DNA from 2 places in the Sporosarcina sp. P20a genome. Region 2 is predicted to be linked to the other one. Evidence: riboswitches for the same ligand, from Rfam matches in the RefSeq annotation. Region 2 holds a riboswitch; the other holds the start of a gene.

Region 1 (9,914 bases), on a different contig from region 2:
AACGAGCGATCCGTACATAACTTTTTCGGAACATCTTTATCCTTTACATAGACCAATCGCTGCTTCGTGCATTCATTGACCGCAATTCCGCCAGTTTCGATATCGACAACGACGCTTTGTACACCGGAGGGGGGAAGGAATGGTTGTGGCGCCGTTCCTTCATGCGCAGCCTCCATGAAATCAATCCAGACTTTTTTCGAGACTGTTTTATCTTCTAAATCCTCCAGTTGTTTTCCGCGATCGAAGCCTGTCCAGATGCCCGCTGTTAATGTGGGCGAGAAGCCAATCAAATACTGATCCGATATCGTCGTTCCGGACTTTGCCGCGTAAGGCCGTGTTTGTTTCGGGCGCATCGACAAACCTGTAGAAGTTAAATAATCATTGAAGACAGGGTCAAACATTCCAGTCATTAAATGCGTCAGCACAAACGCGTCTTGTTCGGACATTGCTTGCTTCGGTTTATTCGAAGGATGCTCATAGACCAGTTTTCCGTTCGCATCTGTAATCGATAGAATCATTTGAGGTTCGACTTGTTTCCCTTTTGACGCAATGCGATTATACGCTGACGTCATCTCGAACAGTGTCACATCGGAAGTTCCGAGAGCAACGGCAGGGGATTCAGGAAATGCGACATCGATGCCAAGTCGCTGCGCCATTTTCGTGTACGGTTTGTAACCGACTTGCTCAAGCGTTTTGACTGCATAAATATTATCCGAAATCGCAATTGCCTGTGCCAATGAAATCGGCTTCGCCGCAAACTCTCCGTTAATATTGCTCGGCTCATACGTCGAACGACCGTCATCATACGTAAACAGCGTCTTTTCGGCTGTCATGAATGTTAAGGGGTTCATCCCTTTTTCCAGCGCTGCCGCATAGAGAATCGGCTTCATCGCAGACCCCGGTTGACGTTTTGCTTGAGTCACACGGTTAAAGGAACTATCGCCAAAATCCACTCCGCCGACCATCGACGTGACGAATCCGGTGTCTGCAGCCATGGAAATGAATCCAACTTGCAGATCATTTGCAGGCATTGCTTGTTGAATGGCTTGTTCTGCCGCTTGCTGGTGCTGTTGATTCAACGTCGTTCGGATTTGCCAGCCACCTTCCGCAGGTACTCGACCTTTCGAAGCAAGGATGTCTTCCGCCTGTTGCCACGCAGCGTCCAAAAAGTAAGGAGCCACTTGCTTCATGTCTTTCCAACTCTCTGTCTGCAACACGATACGCTCTTCCACCGCGCGTTCCTTTTGCGCAGTTGAGATATAATCATATTCCTCCATTTGATCGAGTACGAGAAGTTGGCGGTTGCGTGAATTCTCTGGGTTATCAAGAGGTGAATAAATGGAAGGACCTTTTGCGATTGCTGCAATTGTAGCGGCTTCTTCCAATGTCAGTTCTTTCGCGGCTTTGGAGAAATAAAATCGACTAGCCGCTTCTACGCCGTACATTCCATGGCCAAAGTAGACAGTATTTAAATAACCTTCCAAAATCGTATCCTTGTCATAGAAAATTTCCAGTCGATAGGCAAACAGCGCCTCATGGAGTTTCCGTGTCCAAGACTTTTCGTGTGTCAAATACAGATTCCGCGCATATTGCATAGTAATCGTACTCGCTCCTTGCGCCTTACTCATCGTTTTTACGTCTTTCAGAACTGCACCCGCAATTCGTTTATAATCAAATCCATTATGCGAATAAAATTGCTTATCTTCCGTTGCTACGAAAGCATCCGAAAGAAAAGGGGACATATCGGATAGCTTCATCCAATAACGTCTATGTTGTGAAAAATGATCCCCGATCTGATGCCCGCTATGATCGAGGAACAATGAAGCCTTTGGTACGCTCAATGAAGGGGCGCCAAGTACTTGAGCATATATTCGAAGGGCGATTAAGACAGTCACGACCGCGGCTATGGACGTGATCGATAGGGATAATACAATCTTTTTCCACTTTTTGCGATTAGTGGACTTTATATAATCGGTACGTTTCATTGCTCATCACATCCCGTTCCATTCAGTATCTTTTGACAGTATGGGACGGTTATGGCCGGATTAAACGACTCACAGGAAAAGTTTAGACGTGTAACATTGAAACTGGTGCCGGAAGAAGTGTATAATGAGTGAATCTATTTACTTAAGGCGGTGAACGAATGGAAGCGCCAAAAATGCAAGTTCAGCTCCGTTCCGTTATTCAACATCCAGAACAGCAAGCAGAAACGCATACGATGCAAGCGACTGGAGAAATCATTGAGAAAAAAGGGCAGGCTTACTTATTGTTTGAAGAACGATTAGAAGGAATGCCAGCAGTCCGAACGACCGTGAAATTACATGCCGAAGATGCCTTCATCATGCGTAAGGGCGGTGTGCAGATGCGATTGCCGTTCAGACAAGACGATGTTCGTTTCGGCACATACGGGAATGGCCCAGCAGTTATGGATTTAGCCGTTCGTACGAATCAACTGGAGTGGGTACCTGGACGCTTTACGGTAGCGTACGACTTACATTCAGACGAAAGTTTATTAGGGGAATACCATTTGACAATAACCTACTCGGAGGTAACACAATGAATGCAGTAGAGCAGATTCAACATGAAATTAAAGAAGCCTTGAACCAAGCTATTGAAAAAGCACAACTAGTCGAAGGTGCAGATATTCCAGAAATTAAACTGGAATCACCAAGAAGTAAAGAGAACGGAGACTATGCAGCGAACATTGCTATGCAGTTGACGAAACTTGCGAAAAAGCCACCACGTGCGATCGCGGAAAGTATCTTGGAGCACCTTGATACGACGAACACCGCAATCGACTCCATTGAAATTGCTGGACCTGGTTTCCTCAATATCCGTTTAAAAACAGACAGCCTCGGGGATATCGTGAAATCTGTCCTCGACCAAGGAGCAGACTACGGACGTTCAGACAGCGGACAGCAACAGAAGATTCAAGTTGAATTCGTCTCAGCGAACCCAACAGGCGACTTGCACTTAGGACACGCACGCGGGGCTTCCCTTGGTGATTCATTATGTAATATTCTCGACAAAGCTGGCTATGACGTAGCACGCGAATACTATATCAATGATGCGGGTAATCAAATAAATAACTTAGCGTTATCTATTGACGTTCGATATTTCGAAGCGCTTGGATTAGAAAAAGAAATGCCCGAAGATGGCTATCGTGGTGCAGATATTATCACGATCGCAAAAGGCCTCGTCGAACAATACGGCGACAAGTATGTCCATGTTCCAGAAGAAGAGCGACTGGCGTTTTTCCGTGAACACGGCTTGAATATCGAACTGGATAAACTAAAGAAAGACTTGGCAGACTTCCGCGTTCATTTCGACCACTGGTTCTCGGAAACGTCTCTATATAACAATGGCAAGATCGAAGTCGCACTCAATAAACTTCGTGAAAATGGTCACGTCTATGAAGAAGACGGTGCCACTTGGTTCCGTTCCACTACATTTGGCGACGACAAAGACCGTGTGCTGATCAAACAAGACGGTTCATTTACGTATTTAACGCCAGACATCGCCTATCACCAAGATAAATTGAGTCGCGGATTCGATAAACTCATCAATATTTGGGGAGCGGACCACCACGGATATATTCCACGTATGAAAGCGGCAATCCAGGCACTTGGCTATGACCGCGATACGCTTGAAGTAGAAGTGGCGCAAATGGTTCAGCTTTATAAAGACGGAGAAAAGTTCAAGATGAGCAAGCGAACAGGAAAAGCGGTCACACTACGTGAACTTGTAGAAGAAGTCGGCCTAGATGCTGTACGTTATTTCTTCGCGATGCGCTCAGGCGACGCACAAATGGACTTCGATCTAGATTTGGCAGTATCCAAATCCAATGAAAACCCTGTCTACTACGCACAATATGCGCACGCGCGTATTTGCTCAATCTTGCGTCAGGCAAAAGAACAGAACGTAGAAGCGTCAACAGACAACGTCACGCTATTGCAAGACGAAAAAGAGCTAGAGCTACTAAAGAAACTCGGAGACTTCCCGAAACTAATTAGCGACTCAGCTCGCATGCGCGCACCACACCGGGTGACAACATATATCCAGGAACTCGCGGCTACATTCCATAGTTTCTACAATGCTAATAAAGTGCTCGATCCGGAAAACAAAGATCTTTCCGAAGCGCGTTTGGCTTTGATTACAGCAACTAAAACTACGATTGCCAACGCGTTGAAACTGGTTGGCGTTAAAGCACCTGAAAGAATGTAATATGTTGAAAATGGCCAAGCGGGTTTACTGCTTGGCTTTTTTGCTTTCGCTTTTTGAGGGGGAAGGGGAAGAGCAAAAGCCGTCCTCCGTAACGGCTCTCACTTCGCTTCACTGGTGTTCCTTTCTGAGTTAGAGAATGAAGTTCAAGAGCTTACAAGCAATTGTTTTCTAAGGTTGTGAGAGGAAAAGCACCGTTACGCTACGTTCCAGGCGGACGCGTTCGGGAGGGCTCGCGGCAAGCCAACCAGGTCGCTGCGCTTCCTTTGGTTGTCTAGCCTGTCGAGCTGATCCTCCCCGAGTCGCCGCCTTGCACTTCGCTTCACTGGTGTCCTTTCTTGAGTGTGAAAGTGAAGTTCAAGGGCACACCTCGTGTTTTCTTGTCATATCGAGTAGGGGATGTAATTGATGCGTTGCGTACTTATCTTGTTGAAAAAATGAATATGTCCAAAAAGTTCCAATGGCCCTAGACGCATCAACAACTTAAAAGCGGTTCAACCTGCCAACACAACAAAAAGTAAGGAGTGAGGCGGAAGCAGGGGGCGACTCCGGGAGGATCAGCCTGACAGATGAGACAACCAAAGGGAGCAAAGCGACCTGGTTGGCTCAACCAAGGCCCTCCGGAAAGCGTCCCCCTGCTGGAGCCTCACTCCCAAACACGTTTCAATCTCCTCCTATCCCCTGTACAACCACCGCTATTATCGCTATAATAAGTCATAATTACATATCTTCTGAAAAGGTTCTCGAAACTTGAGATGAAAAGCGAAATCGGTTCAAATCCGATGCGGTCCCGCCACTGTAAGTGCGATGCACAAGCCAGGTCACCTGCCTTTTTAGAAAATGAAGTTCCGCGGCAACCTACGAGGATAGGTACAGTGGAAGAAATCATGCGCTGATTTCATCCCACCTAATCCTTCGAACTATCGGAGGTTTTTTTCATGTCTGCGGCTTGCGTAATGCACCACACATATTAGAGGAGGAACACACATGAAGAAGTTTTGGCAACTGATGCTGACAGCAATGATCGCGGTACTACTACTTGCAGCATGCGGAAGCGACAGTAAAAAAGAAGAAACACCGGCAGATGAAAATCAGTCTGGCGAAGAATCGAAAACAGAACAACAATCAACGGATACAACGAGTTATCCATACACGTTGACAGATGCAACCGGTGAAGAAATTACATTTGAACAAGCGCCGGAAACTGTCATTTCATTAATTCCAAGCAACACGGAAATTTTATTCGGTATTGATGCAGGTGATCAAGTTATCGCAGTAACAGAAAACGATGACTTTCCTGAGGAAGTAGCGGATCTTGATACAGTAGGGGACTTTACGGTCAACGTGGAAAAAGTCATTTCATTGCAGCCGGAAGCGGTATTTGCACATGAAATGATGATGGGTTCGAATGAAGAAGGTTTGAAACAAATTCGTGACGCAGGCATCCCGGTAATCGTCGTACCGAATGCGGGAACTTTTGATGAGACATATGAAACAATTGAATTGATTGGTAAAGTCATGGACAAAAATGTGGAAGCGAATCAAATCGTTGAAGATATGAAGACAAAAATTGCGGATATCGAGAAGAAAGCAGCGGACATCACGGACAAGAAGCGCGTGTTTGTTGAAAACTCCGATGCACCTGAAATCTATACGCCAGGAACAGGGACATTCCCTCAGCAATTCTTGGATATGATCCACGCTGAAAACATCGTGACAGAAGAAGGCTGGATTATGATCAGCCCTGAAACAATTGTAGATGAAAATCCGGATGTGATTTTAGCTATATATAGCTATGTTCCGAACGTCGTAGAAAATATTAAAACGCGTGACGGGTTTGATGCGGTGACTGCGGTCAAAGAAGATCAAGTTATTCAACTGGATGAAGATATTACAAGCCGTACAGGTCCACGTTTAGCTGATGGATTAGAATTGTTTGCGAAAGCAGTCTATCCTGAGGTATTCGGTGAATAAAACCGCTCTCGCCTATGTCGTGTCGATTGCCACATTGCTTGTGGCGATCTGGCTCGGCGTATCGATCGGTACAGTGAAAATACCAATAGAGACGCTATGGAATCAATCGGATGCGACTGCGAGTAATATTTTGTGGAAGATCCGTATGCCGCGTGTGTTGCTGGCAGGAATCGTCGGTGCATCACTGGCTATTTCAGGAGCCGCTTTCCAAGGGCTATTGAAAAACCCATTAGCTGATCCTTACACCCTCGGAGTGTCATCCGGTGCCTCTGTCGGCGCCGTGATCACACTCTTTTTTGGTATTTCACTACCGATTCTTGGCGCATTCACCTTACCCGTATTTAGTATGATTGGTGCCGCGGTGACGATGTTTCTAGTGATCGGTTTTGCACGTCTCGTCGATCGGTCAATGAAAATGGAAACGATTATTTTAACAGGAATCATATTTGGTTCATTTCTCGGTTCCGTACTGTCGCTGATGATTGCGTTAACGCAAGAAGAACTCCGTCAGATTGTCGGTTGGCTGCTTGGTAGCGTATCGATGCGCGGTTGGAATTATATTGTAATGGTACTACCGTTTTTCATCATCGGCTCATTCATGCTGTGGCTCAATCGCCGTGAATTGAACGCTTTATTATTCGGTGAAGAACGTGCACATCATCTCGGAGTCAATGTCAAACAGCGTAAATTGATGATTTTGCTAGGTGGTTCGGTATTAACAGGTTCTGCTGTTGCTGTATCTGGAACAATCGGCTTCGTCGGCCTAGTTGTACCTCATATGACACGCATGTTATGGGGCTCCGATCACCGTCACGTATTGCCGTTATCATTATTTAACGGTGCTTCATTATTGATCATTTGCGATCTCGTAGCACGAACTATTATTTCACCGGCTGAATTACCGGTCGGTGTCATTACAGCATTCATTGGCGCTCCGGTGTTTGCCTATATCTTTTACAAACAACGTAGAAAAGGAGCGATGTGAAGATGTTACAAGTGGACAATTTATCGGGAGGCTACGGTAAGGAACCGATTGTGCGAAATGTGTCGTTCCACGTGGAAAAAGGAGAAGTTCTTGGGATTTTAGGGCCGAATGGTAGCGGGAAATCTACGTTACTGAAAATCATCTCGGGAATTTTGCCGAAACAAAGCGGTAAAGTGATGATTGCAGGTAAACCTTCTGGCGCCTATACCCAAAAGCAGTTTGCGCAACAAGTGGCCGTCTTGCCACAGCTTCATGCGCACGCCTTTTCCCATAGCGTCGAAGACACCGTCGCTCTCGGTCGTTATCCATACCAGTCGGGGATTTTCTCGAGCTGGTCGGAGCTAGACGAGCAAGCGGTGCAGGAAGCGATGAACCATACAGGTGTCACGCGATATGAAAATACCGCGATTGAATTATTATCGGGTGGCGAGCAACAACGCGTATTCGTTGCGCAAGCACTCGCCCAGCAAGCACCCATTTTATTATTGGATGAACCAACGAACCATCTCGATATCGCACATCAACAGCAATTGCTCGATACGATACGCAATCAAACGAGACAGAAGGGGATCACGGTCATCTCAGTATTTCACGACATCAATCTGGCCGCTCTCTATTGTGATCGTTTGTTGCTGTTAAAGAACGGGGAAGTAGCATCCATCGGCACGCCGCAAGACGTCGTACTTGAACAGGAAATTCATCATGTGTACAACGCGCGCGTCAAAACACAGCCCCATCCTGAAATGCCGAAGCCTCAAATGACGCTGTTGCCGAACTTGCAAGAAAAGGTAGAACGGTTTTGTGTAAAGAAAGCAGATGTATTGATTCAGCAAGATCACGTCTTGTTGCAATCAAGCCAACCACTGAAGACGATTTCTTCCGCAGTTCATAATGCAGGACTTGGCTGGTACCGGACGTTCGTCAATCGTGGCGTGCGTGCGGATTATATGATCGAAGATGTACAAAAAGAGAACACGGATTACTTGCGTGCGCTAGGTTATCATCTGACAGATACAGTCGCCATGATGACTGCCGTTAGTCCGGAGCATGTTGAAGTGGAGGAATACGAAGGAGAATTCGGCTCGATTGTCGTAGCGGTGACAGCAGGTGTCGGAAACGCAGTGGACGTTTCGAAGTCCTGGCAACGTGAAGATATTCCTTACATCGGGACGATCAATACATGGGTCTTCATTAATGGTGAATTAAGTGAAGAAGCTTTCGTCCAAGCATTGATTACCGCAACAGAAGCGAAAGTGAAAGCGTTACAGGATGAGCAAGTGAAGGATCCGGAATCCGGCACGGTTGCTACAGGTACTTCGACAGACAGCTTGCTGATCGCGTCTACCCAGCAAGGAGAACACTTGCCCTACGCTGGACCGATAACGCAACTCGGGAAGTTGATCGGTAAAGGGGTTTATGATTGTACGGTGCGAGCTATTCATTCGTATCGATTAGCAGTAGGTGAACGTACATGATCCCTGCACATTTTATTGCGATCGCGATTGGCATGGTGCTCGACCGACTCATTGGTGATCCTCCGAACTGGCCGCATCCAGTCAAGTGGCTAGGTACGACAATTAGTAATTTGACAAAGCTATTGAATAAAGGCCGTATGCGCACTGTAAAAGGTGCGATTTTATGGTTGCTTATTTGCATGACGACGTTTTTTCTCGTCATTTGGCTCGTCAGTATCGCGTATCGTCTGCATCTGTTCGCAGGCATCGCAATCGAAGCGCTACTCATTGCGGCGGGTCTTGCGCAAAAGAGTTTGCGTGATGCAGCATTAGTAGTCTATGAGCCATTGAAGTCAGGAGACATGAACGAAGCACGTAAGAAACTTAGTTGGATTGTTGGCAGGGATACGAAGAAGCTTGATGAGAGTGAGATATCCCGTGCTACGATTGAAACGGTTTCGGAAAATACGTCTGACGGAATTACGGCTCCATTATTTTGGGCATTCTTGCTCGGAGCACCAGGTCTGTGGTTGTATAAAGCAGTCAATACACTCGATTCTATGATCGGGTACAAAGATGAGCGTTACCGTGAATTCGGAAAGGTTTCGGCTCGTATGGATGATCTCTTTAACTGGATACCTTCAAGAATTACCGGATTGCTCATACTATTGTTCACTCCAAATGAAGGTGGACATTCATTGAAACAGCGGATTAGCGGCTGGTTAGGCGATGCCAAAAAGCATATGAGCCCGAATAGCGGCTATCTGGAAGCAGCAACTGCATGGCAACTTAATATCCAGTTAGGCGGCAGCAGTACATATCGCGGAGTAGTGTCGGAACGGGCGGTACTTGGTCCGGCAGTCATTGCGAATAAAGAACATATCCGTTCCGCTACGTATCAAATGCAAGTCGTGTCTTGGACTTTCTGGTCACTAGGCACAGTATTAGGAGGGATTTTCTATGCGATTGCCTGAACACGGTGCGAACAGCAAACGATTGTATGCATCAATGAATATCACGATGCCTGATGAAGTGCTGGATTTCAGTGAAAATTGTAATCCAGCAGGACCTCCACCGTCCGTAGTAGAAGGGTGGCCAACGTTGATTTCGACCCTCAACAGCTACCCAGATCCAGACGGTCAGCCGTTTCGTTCGGCGGCTTCGGTTTTTCATCAAGTAGACGAACAACAAATACTCGTCGGCAACGGTGCGGCAGAAATACTATCTTTATTGGCGGGTAGCTACCGAGGGAAACGCGTCCTCTTAATTGACCCAACCTT
Region 2 (9,914 bases):
CATCACCGAATTGATCGATATTCGTCGTGAAGCGTTCGTCAGCTACGTACATTTGTCCCAAACCTTTGAATGCCTCCAATGTGTAATGATGGCCTGTTTGCGTATTCAAAAACTCATACCATTCCGAAATAGCTGTTTGTGCTTCCGTGGATTCAGGTGGAGTGTTTCTGAGATCAGCCAATTTACGATAGATGTCATTCATCTTTTCCCTGACTGCGTTATTCTTGAATGAAGTGTTTGATTGTTCGACCGCTTTTGCTCCCCATAATTTTCGCGCTTCTTCTTCATATGGGTTATGACTAAAATTAAATCCTTTAAATTTCTCTTCGTTCGACATGTGAATCTCTCCTTTTACATATTGTGTGGTTTTATCGATTGTCGCAATCATTTGATCGATTCGTTCGCGCTTCTCGAGCAATAGTTTTCGATGCAGTTGAAGAGCTTGCTGGCGATCAAATGACGGATCACTGAGAATTACCTTTATTTCTTTCAACGGAAAGTCCAGTTCTTTGAAAAAGAGTATTTGCTGCAAAGTCTCGAGGTTCTGTTCGGAGTAATAGCGATAGCCCACGTCTGTCGTCTCCTCGGGTGTTAGTAATCCGATTTCGTCGTAGTGATGAAGCGTGCGCACACTAATACCAACTAACTCCGCGACTTGCTTTACCTTCATTCTCATCCTGAACACCTCCTTATACTATGTAGTATAAAGTGTGACGTAACGTTAGAGTCAATGCATTCAGTAAAATTTTCAAAAATACATGATGTTGCTATTTCTATTGTTTAATAGATAGAATAATTAGATAATTTATGAGATAATGAAGTAATGAAAAGGGGGGATTTGTCATGGATAGTCGATTTCCGATCGGAGAATTACACGTTCCAGAACATGTGACGTTGGAAGATGTTCAACAGAGGTTACAAGAAATTGCTAGCTATACTACTCGACTGAGGGAAACTGTAGATTCATTGAATGACAAAGAGTTAAATAAAACGTATCGCGAAGGTGCGTGGACCGTTCGTCAATTGGTGCATCATATTGCTGACTCGCAGTTGACTATGTATCAGCGATTAAAGCTTGCGTTAACAGGCGACAATCCAACAGCACCCGACTTTGACCAAAAGAAGTGGGCTTTACTACCTGACACTGAGCTACCGGTTGAGCCTTCCATTAGAATGCTAGAAGGGATTAATGAGCGTATTGTAGCATTAGGCAATAGTCTGACGGAAGCACAACTGCACCGAACATTTATCCATCAAGTAAACGGTGAGATCAAAGTAGCAAAAAAAGTTCCGAAGCTGGCTTGGCATGAAGAACATCATTTAGCGCATATTGAGATAGCTTTGGCGAAATAAGTACGCCTTATATCGTATGAACTCCGCCACTTCTTCACATTGAGGGAGTGGCAGTTTTTTTAATTAACTCCATGCTAAGTAATCTGCTCAAAATGAAATCAAGCTTATATTTAAATTGTCAGAATTATGCTATAGTGAGTACTAGTTTTCAAGAAAAGATCTTATATAATCCATTTGGTGTTTACATATTACATGGCTAGGACTGTAGTTCAAGCTTGGTTACAAGAAGTGAGTAAATGGAGGTTTACTGATGTTAAAGGTAGTGGTGATATTTCTGCTGGCCGGCTTGGCTGAAATCGGTGGAGGCTATTTGATTTGGCAATGGTTGCGCGAAGGAAAATCCGCGATGTTCGGATTATTTGGCGGTATTGCCTTAATTTTATATGGCGTAGTGGTCACATTCCAAACATTCCCGACTTTTGGCAGAGTGTATGCGGCGTACGGAGGTGTGTTCGTCTTTCTATCCGTTTTATGGGGATGGGGAATTGATAAAAAAACTCCTGATTTGTACGATTTCCTAGGGGCGGGTATTTGCCTAATTGGCGTGTCCGTCATATTGTTTGCACCGAGATCGTAACAGTGAATAGATAGCAGAGTATGAAAATGATGAACATCATTCGATAAGGAGAGGACGATCACATGACACAAAATGAAATTTTTCATATTGGCAAACAAGCGCTAGAAGCTCAATCTTTCAGCAAGCTATTGGGAACGAAATTGACGGAGTTTACTGCAGGGGAAGTAGTTTTGGAAGTTCCCATCACGGAACATGTACTACAGCAACATGGCTTTGTACACGGTGGGGTTATTGGTTATGCAGCGGATAACGCGTTGACTTTTGTCGGTGGTTCCGTTCTAGGTCCGAACGTATTGACCGCTGAATACAAAATCAACTATGTACGGCCCGCAATAGGTGAAAAAATAATTGCCCGGGCGACAGTTATTTCTGCAGGTAAACGTCAAGCCGTCTGTCGCTGTGATGTTTTTGCCGTCAAGGATGGAGAAGAGAAGATTTGTGCCACTGCCCAAGGGACGATTATGACGGTTGTATAGGAATAACGAGATGAATGGCTTGATACAAAAACGCACCCATTAGCTAGCGGGTGCGTTTTGTATTGTTTCATTTGCATACGCCTGACTGGTGGGAGTAGATGTAACGTGATTATGTTGACGTTTGGTCGAGTGATACCAGCTGCTAAACAATAGAATGATGATCACGAGATCCACCGCATCGCCACCGTAATACATCAGCATCGCTCCTGCCCGCGCCTCTTCAATCGGCACTCCGGCAGGCGGATAAGCGTATAGTAATTTGGATAAAATACCGTGTCCCGCAAGAGCTACAATAAAGACTGTCGTACGGTAGCGGAAACTATAGCGGCGAGATACGGGATCAATGTATAACAGAGAAATCGTAAATAGATAACCCGCAACAAACACGTGTATATGGATCACGATATGCAGCCAGAGGTGGTGGTGCATGGCCGCAAACAAACCCGTCGTGTATAACAACCAAAGCCCGCCGATGTTCAAAATGGAAGCAATGACGGGATGTGTATAAAACCCCGCGAGTCGGCTTTTTAGCAAGTGGCTTACCTTCCTAGCCTGCCGAACGGGAAGTGTCCGCAGCGCTAACGTCATAGGAGCAGCGAGCGCCAATAGTAGGGGACCGAGCATGCCGAGCAAGAGATGGCCCAACATATGCCAGGCAAAATGAGCATGCGACAGTTCGGCAAGGGGTCCGACAACAGCGCTTACTGAAGCGAGTACGCCTGCGATCCACAACACGCTCCGTTTGTATGGCCATTTTCGCAAACGTCTTTGCCGATTGGAGTAAAATACCGCAACCCCGTATAACAGAATGGCCAACACCGCAAGCGTCCCAAACAGCCAATCGGTTGCACTGAGAAAAGCATCATGTGGCATGAAGCACCAGCCTGTCCGCCGATCGGGCATCTTGGTGCGCTGACTTGATTAACAACAGACCCGCCGCAATCATCACAATCGCAGCACCGTTCCACACGACATCATACGGAACGATATCTACATGATAACGAATCTGATGAATGCGCATGACCTTATGTTGAATGGTCCCGTCATACAATTGGAACGCGCCGCCACCCAGCAACTTACCACCCCAGAACATCTTATGCCATAACGCATTCCTCCTACGCAAATCCGCTACCATAAACAACGCGCCCACCGTCGCAAACCAGCTGAACGCATGAAACAAACCATCCGACACCAAGCCGACCGCCACAGTAGATTTATCATAAAACTTGTGCCAATGCAGCAGCTGATGAAACAGTGTCTCATCCAAAAACGCCACAAATCCGAGCCCAAATAATATGCCCGCCCAGAGATTTCTCTTTTGATATGTTTTTCGATTCGCCCAATTTTCCACTTTCATGACCACCATATTTACTGCTCCTTTCCTCACGTACGTAGTGTTCCCTAAGGATGGGGGGATTAATACATTGATGGGTGTTGTGGGCAGGCTCATAGAGCGGATATGTAGTCCGATTGAGCGGTTACGTGGCTTGATAGAGCGCTTTGCTTCGAAGTATGAGCGGATTTAGGTTGACATTGGGCGGGAATACATTGTGATAGAGCGGTTTACAGCAAACTATGAGCGGAACGACGGTTTGATAGAGCGGATGTGTGAGTTCATAGAGCGGTGCGACACTACGTAGCCTTGTTTAGAGCGCTGGCCCTCGAAGTATGAGCGTATCCAGGTTGACATTGAGCGGGACCACATTGTGATAGAGCGGTTTACAGCAAACTATGAGCGGAACGACGGTTTGATAGAGCGGATGCGTGAGTTCATAGAGCGGCGACACTACGTAGCCTTGTTTAGAGCGCTGGCCCTCGAAGTATGAGCGTATCCAGGTTGACATTGAGCGTGAACCCATCCTGATAGAGCGGTTAACTGCCAACTATGAGCGAAGCTACGTCCCAATAGAGCGGATACAGACTCACATAGAGCGAATAAGCTCCCCCTTAAAGCAAATACACCCCAACAAAACAAGATCCCTAAAGGCATTCATTATAAAAATACTTTAATCATCCACTATTTAACGGTAACTTTTCCCGCAAAATCTGCTAGAATACGAGTAAAGGGAGTGTGAGCCGTGAAAATTGTCATTTCGCCTGATGCATTTAAGGGGAGTTTGAGTGCGGAAGAAGCGACCAACGCTCTATCTAATGGAGTGAAAAAAGTGTTTCCGCAAGCAGAAATCATACGTTTACCTGTTGCAGACGGAGGTGAAGGGACGCTCGATGCACTGATTTCGTCTACTGGTGGGACAATCGAAACGGTATCTGTGCGAGATCCGCTTGGTCGAGTAATCGATGCACATCTAGGTGTGCTTGGTGACGGAGAGACGGCGGTTATTGAAATGGCCCAGGCATCCGGATTGATGTTGCTCGAGAAAAAAGAACTCGACCCGATGAAAGCGTCTACATATGGTACAGGGCAATTGATCCTCCATGCGCTCGACCAAGGATATCGTAAATTGATCATCGGGCTTGGGGGCAGTGCGACGAATGATGGAGGCGCAGGTCTGCTTGAAGCTCTTGGAGTGAAATTTAAAGCAGCCGGGTGGCCGTTAGAAATGAATGGCACTACGCTTTCTGTATTCGACGAAATCGATATATCGAAACTGGATAAGCGGTTGTTGGAGGCGGACATTCGCATCGCGTCTGACGTGGAAAATCCGTTCGTCGGAGAGCAAGGAGCGTCGGTTATTTTCGGTCCGCAAAAAGGAGCGAATCCGGAAATGGTCTTGGATTTGGATGAAGGATTGGAGCATTTTGCGGATGAGACTGAAAGAGTGACAGGCGTACGTTTGCATGAGCTGCACGGAGCGGGCGCAGCAGGTGGAAGTGCGGGTGCATTAATTGCCTATTGCGATGCACGTCTAGAAAGTGGAATCGGTGTCGTGCTTGAGGCGATAGATTTTGCAAAGCATCTATCGTCTGCAGACCTTATTCTGACAGGTGAAGGGAAGACGGATCGACAAACGCTTGCCGGCAAAGCATTAATGGGCATTGCGAAGCTTGCGAAAGCAGAGGGTGTTCCGGTCCTAGTCATTTCAGGGACTATTGATGAAGCGGCACGTCAAGAGCTGCTCGGGTGGTTCTCTGAATTGCATGCGTTGGATGCCGGAGAGAAGTCATTGGCCGAATTGATGGCTAACGCAGCAAGTTTATTGGAGAATAAAACGTCTGCAGTTTTGCAAAGTAGAAAATAGTTTTTTATTATGCCAAGCATAGTAAATGGGCGAGTAGGGTATAGAATACACGAGGAGGTGGTCAGATGTTTCAAGATGCGATCGACTGGCTTGTAGGGCCGGCGAATAATTTCATTTGGACATATGTTTTAATTGCACTTTTATTGGCAACAGGTTTATATTTCACGATTCGCACGAAATTTGTTCAAGTACGCTTATTTCGTGAGATGTTCCGTCTGATTGTAGAGAAGAAAGATAGCAATGACGGGGTATCTCCGTTCCAAGCATTCACAATCAGTGCCGCATCACGCGTAGGAACTGGTAACGTAGCAGGGGTAGCCCTTGCGATCGGAATCGGTGGACCTGGTGCAGTATTTTGGATGTGGGTTATCGCAATCATTGGGATGGCGACAGCATTCATTGAAAGTACATTGGCGCAAGTATATAAAGTGAAAGACGGTGATACTTTCCGCGGAGGGCCCGCATATTACATGCAAAAAGCACTCGGCTGGCGGAAACTTGGAATTGTCTTCGCGATTTTATTGACGATGTGTTTTGGATTTATTTTTAACGCAGTGCAATCGAACACAATCAGTCAATCGTTCACGGATGTATTCGGCATTCCACATTGGGCTGTAGGAGTTGGACTAATTGTCCTGACGGCAGTGATCGTCTTTGGCGGTGTGCAACGTATTGTTAAAGTAACACAGACAATCGTTCCTGTAATGGCAACATTTTATATTATCGTGGCATTGTATATTGTGATATTAAACATCACAGAAGTTCCGGCGATGATCGCATTAATTGTTGAGCACGCATTCGGTATTAAAGAAATCATGGGTGGCGGAATCGGTATGGCTATGATGCAAGGTGTACGCCGAGGTCTGTTCTCCAATGAAGCAGGTATGGGTAGTGTGCCAAACGCAGCAGCCACAGCGAACGTATCGCACCCAGCAAAACAAGGACTAGTACAATCATTAGGAGTATTTTTCGATACCATCATCATCTGTTCGGCAACTGCCTTCATTATCTTACTTGGTGGCTTGTACCAATCAGGCGAAACAAACGGTATCTTATTGACACAAGCATCCATGGAAGTACACGTAGGCGCATGGGCACCATACTTCATCGCTGTCGCTATCATGTTCTTCGCCTTCAGTTCCATCATCGGTAACTACTATTATGGTGAAACGAACATCGAATTCATCAACGCCAACGTCATGTGGAAACGAATCTACCAAGTACTCGTACTCGCCATGGTCTTTTTCGGAGCCGTTGCAAAAGTACAAATAGTCTGGGACATGGCCGACCTATTCATGGGACTAATGGCCATCATCAACCTAGTCGTCATTCTACTCCTAGGCAAAATCGCCTTCAAGGTACTCGACGACTTCACCAAACAACGAAAAGCCGGCAGAAACCCCGTCTTCAAATCAGCCAGCATCCCTGGCCTAAAAGGCGCAGAATGTTGGGAAGAAACAGCTGAAAGAGCAGAAGATCGTTTGTGATATTGATAGATAATATCAGGCTTTTCAAGTTGTGAACTCTGGCCTTACGTTCTTGAGACTTTGAACTGGTACTAAAAATACAGTGAAGTTTCTAGGTGGTCTACGTTAGAAAGTAGGATTGTAGCGGAAGCAGGGGGCGACTCCGGGAGGATCAGCGTGAGTCTGAGACCCTGGACAGGTGCCTTAATTTCTGCAAAGTACACAGAAATACGGCAAAGCGAACCCTTCGCTGTTCGCTTGGCTCAGGCCACGCCCTCCGGAAAGCGTCCCCCTGCTGAAGCGGAAATCCCTTCTCCTCACTAATTTCACTATCTAATTAAAACGTTCACACAAACAATTTAGTCAAGAAGTAAAAAGTTTGATATACTATAAAATACTGAATAAGAAAAATCGAATCGTAGTTCAGAAGAAGGATTCTGAACATCGGTTCGATTTTTGTTTTGCATGTTTGAACACAACATGTTAGGGTTATATATGAATCAACACACTATATATAGTGTATAACAGCAATTAGATGAATTGGTACCCACCACGTTTAAAAGGGAATCCGCCATGAACGGAGCTGCCCCCGCAACTGAGGGCACGGACGACTATCTTATAAAACCACTGCTACGGCGGGAAGGAAAGATGGAAGAACGATGTGCCAGCCAGTAGACCTGCCAGTCATCTCAGCAAAACATTCTTCGGGGTTGGAGAGTGAAAGCACAAAGCAGTCTTTTTTCAGTCTGCCTAAAACTTTCCGCAATCTACTAATCGTCAATTGACGACTCCCGAATTTATCGGGAGTTTTTTTATTTAGTACATAACCGAATTAATTAACTAAAGGGAGCGGATATAATGGCTATTATTCAAGAATCTGTGGGACTTAATTTATTGATGGAAAACTTACAAGAGGAATTCGGCAAGAAGCAAATAGAACCGTTGATCGAAGCGAGTGAGAAATTCCAGGAGCGTCACCCCGCGAGCTCAGCAACTGAGTGGACGAACGCAATGGTGCTGGAGTCTTTAAGCCGTATTGATGAAGCGAATGCGTATTGGACGTTTGTAGCGGCGCGTATTTATTTATTCGACGTCTATGCAAAGCAAAAAGCATTGCGTGGAGCGGATGTCTATACCGATTTTGCGAAAAATGTAGAACGCTTGGTGGAACAAGGTTTATATACACCTGTTTTGACTGAAAAGTACAGCCAGGACGAGCTTCAGGAAATTGGTAAGCTACTTGACCCTTCTCGTGACCTATTATTCACATATATCGGTTTGAAAACATTGGTAGACCGCTACGTAACCGTAAACTTTAAGAAACAGTCCGTAGAGCTTCCGCAAGAGCGCTGGTTGATCATCGCGATGACGTTAATGCAAGACGAAACAGTAGACCGTATTCATAAAGTCGGCGAAGCGTATTGGGCGATGAGCAACTTGTACATGACGGTGGCGACGCCTACATTGTCGAACGCAGGCAAGATGCACGGTCAGCTATCGAGCTGCTTTATTGATACAGTAGATGATTCACTGCAAGGGATTTACAACAGCAACACCGATATCGCGAACTTGTCGAAATTCGGTGGCGGTATCGGCGTCTATATGGGGAAAGTTCGTTCTCGCGGTGCATCGATCCGTGGTTTCGAGGGTGCGTCAAGCGGTGTTCTTCCTTGGATTAAACAGCTGAACAACACAGCAGTCAGTGTCGATCAACTCGGTCAACGTCAAGGTGCCGTAGCCGTTTATCTCGACGTATGGCATCAAGACATCTTCACGTTCCTCGACCTCAAGCTTAATAACGGGGATGACCGTTTACGCGCACATGACATTTTCACAGGCGTATGCTTGCCGGACTTGTTCATGGAGAAAGTCGAGTCCCGTGAAGACTGGCATTTATTCGATCCACATGAAGTCCGCACGAAAATGGGTTATTCATTGGAAGATTTCTATGATGAAACTAAAGGGCAAGGAACATTCCGCGAGAAGTATGAAGAATGTGTTCGCAATGAAGATTTATCAAGAGAGACGGTTTCGGCGATTGAAATCATGAAACGGATCCTACGTAGCCAGCTGGAGACAGGAACACCATTCATGTTCTACCGCGACGAAGTAAACCGTATGAACCCGAACAAGCATGAAGGCATGATTTACTCTAGTAATTTATGCTCAGAAATACTCCAAAATATGTCAGCATCTACACATGAATCGGTTACACTCGAAGACGATATGGTGGTCACACGCACAAAACCAGGCGATTTCGTTGTATGTAATCTATCATCGATCAACCTGGGAAGAGCGGTTACAGCAGACGTTTTAGACCGTTTGATCAAAATTCAAGTACGTATGCTGGACAACGTTATCGATCAAAACCAAATTCCAGTTGTACAAGCCCAACGCACAAATGCACGCTATCGTGGAATTGGACTCGGCACATTTGGTTGGCACCATTTACTCGCATTGAAAAACATTCAGTGGGAGTCAGACGAAGCGGTGAGTTTCGCAGACGAGTTATATGAGAATATTGCGTATTTGACAATTAAAGCTTCAATGGAATTATCAAAAGAAAAAGGCGCGTACCCATTGTTTGATGGTTCCGATTGGCAAACGGGCGAATACTTCGAGCAACGTGAATACGATTCCAATAAATGGCGTGAACTTCGCATGGACGTGGCAATGAACGGTATGCGTAACGGCTACTTGATGGCAGTTGCACCGAACAGCTCGACGTCGGTTATCGCAGGCTCAACAGCGTCGATCGACCCAGTATTCAAGCCATTCTACCATGAAGAGAAGAAAGACTATAAATTACCGGTTATTGCACCGGATCTGGATCACAATACGT

Evidence for each region. A riboswitch is a leader RNA that binds a small molecule or an ion and turns the genes downstream of it on or off. The one in region 2 is predicted to bind cobalamin.
Region 1: another riboswitch for cobalamin. It lies ahead of CSV72_RS13340 (ABC transporter substrate-binding protein); the one in region 2 lies ahead of CSV72_RS11080 (ribonucleoside-diphosphate reductase subunit alpha).

Annotation. Positions count from the first base shown of each region.
Region 1 covers NZ_PDYT01000020.1:21,444-31,357, reverse strand. The annotation lists gene CSV72_RS13355 (transglycosylase domain-containing protein) at 1-1,985, opposite strand, end outside; gene CSV72_RS13350 (YwiB family protein) at 2,144-2,560, shown strand; gene argS (arginine--tRNA ligase) at 2,557-4,224, shown strand; cobalamin riboswitch at 4,942-5,068, shown strand; gene CSV72_RS13340 (ABC transporter substrate-binding protein) at 5,209-6,195, shown strand; gene CSV72_RS13335 (FecCD family ABC transporter permease) at 6,188-7,180, shown strand; gene CSV72_RS13330 (adenosylcobinamide amidohydrolase) at 7,183-8,655, shown strand; gene cbiB (adenosylcobinamide-phosphate synthase CbiB) at 8,655-9,608, shown strand; gene cobD (threonine-phosphate decarboxylase CobD) at 9,595-9,914, shown strand, end outside.
Region 2 covers NZ_PDYT01000013.1:2,069-11,982, forward strand. The annotation lists gene CSV72_RS11040 (MerR family transcriptional regulator) at 1-676, opposite strand, end outside; gene CSV72_RS11045 (YfiT family bacillithiol transferase) at 844-1,353, shown strand; gene CSV72_RS11050 (YnfA family protein) at 1,604-1,930, shown strand; gene CSV72_RS11055 (PaaI family thioesterase) at 1,993-2,406, shown strand; gene CSV72_RS11060 (cytochrome c oxidase assembly protein) at 2,446-3,309, opposite strand; gene CSV72_RS11065 (DUF2243 domain-containing protein) at 3,269-3,769, opposite strand; gene CSV72_RS11070 (glycerate kinase) at 4,485-5,606, shown strand; gene CSV72_RS11075 (alanine/glycine:cation symporter family protein) at 5,672-7,093, shown strand; cobalamin riboswitch at 7,596-7,771, shown strand; gene CSV72_RS11080 (ribonucleoside-diphosphate reductase subunit alpha) at 7,931-9,914, shown strand, end outside.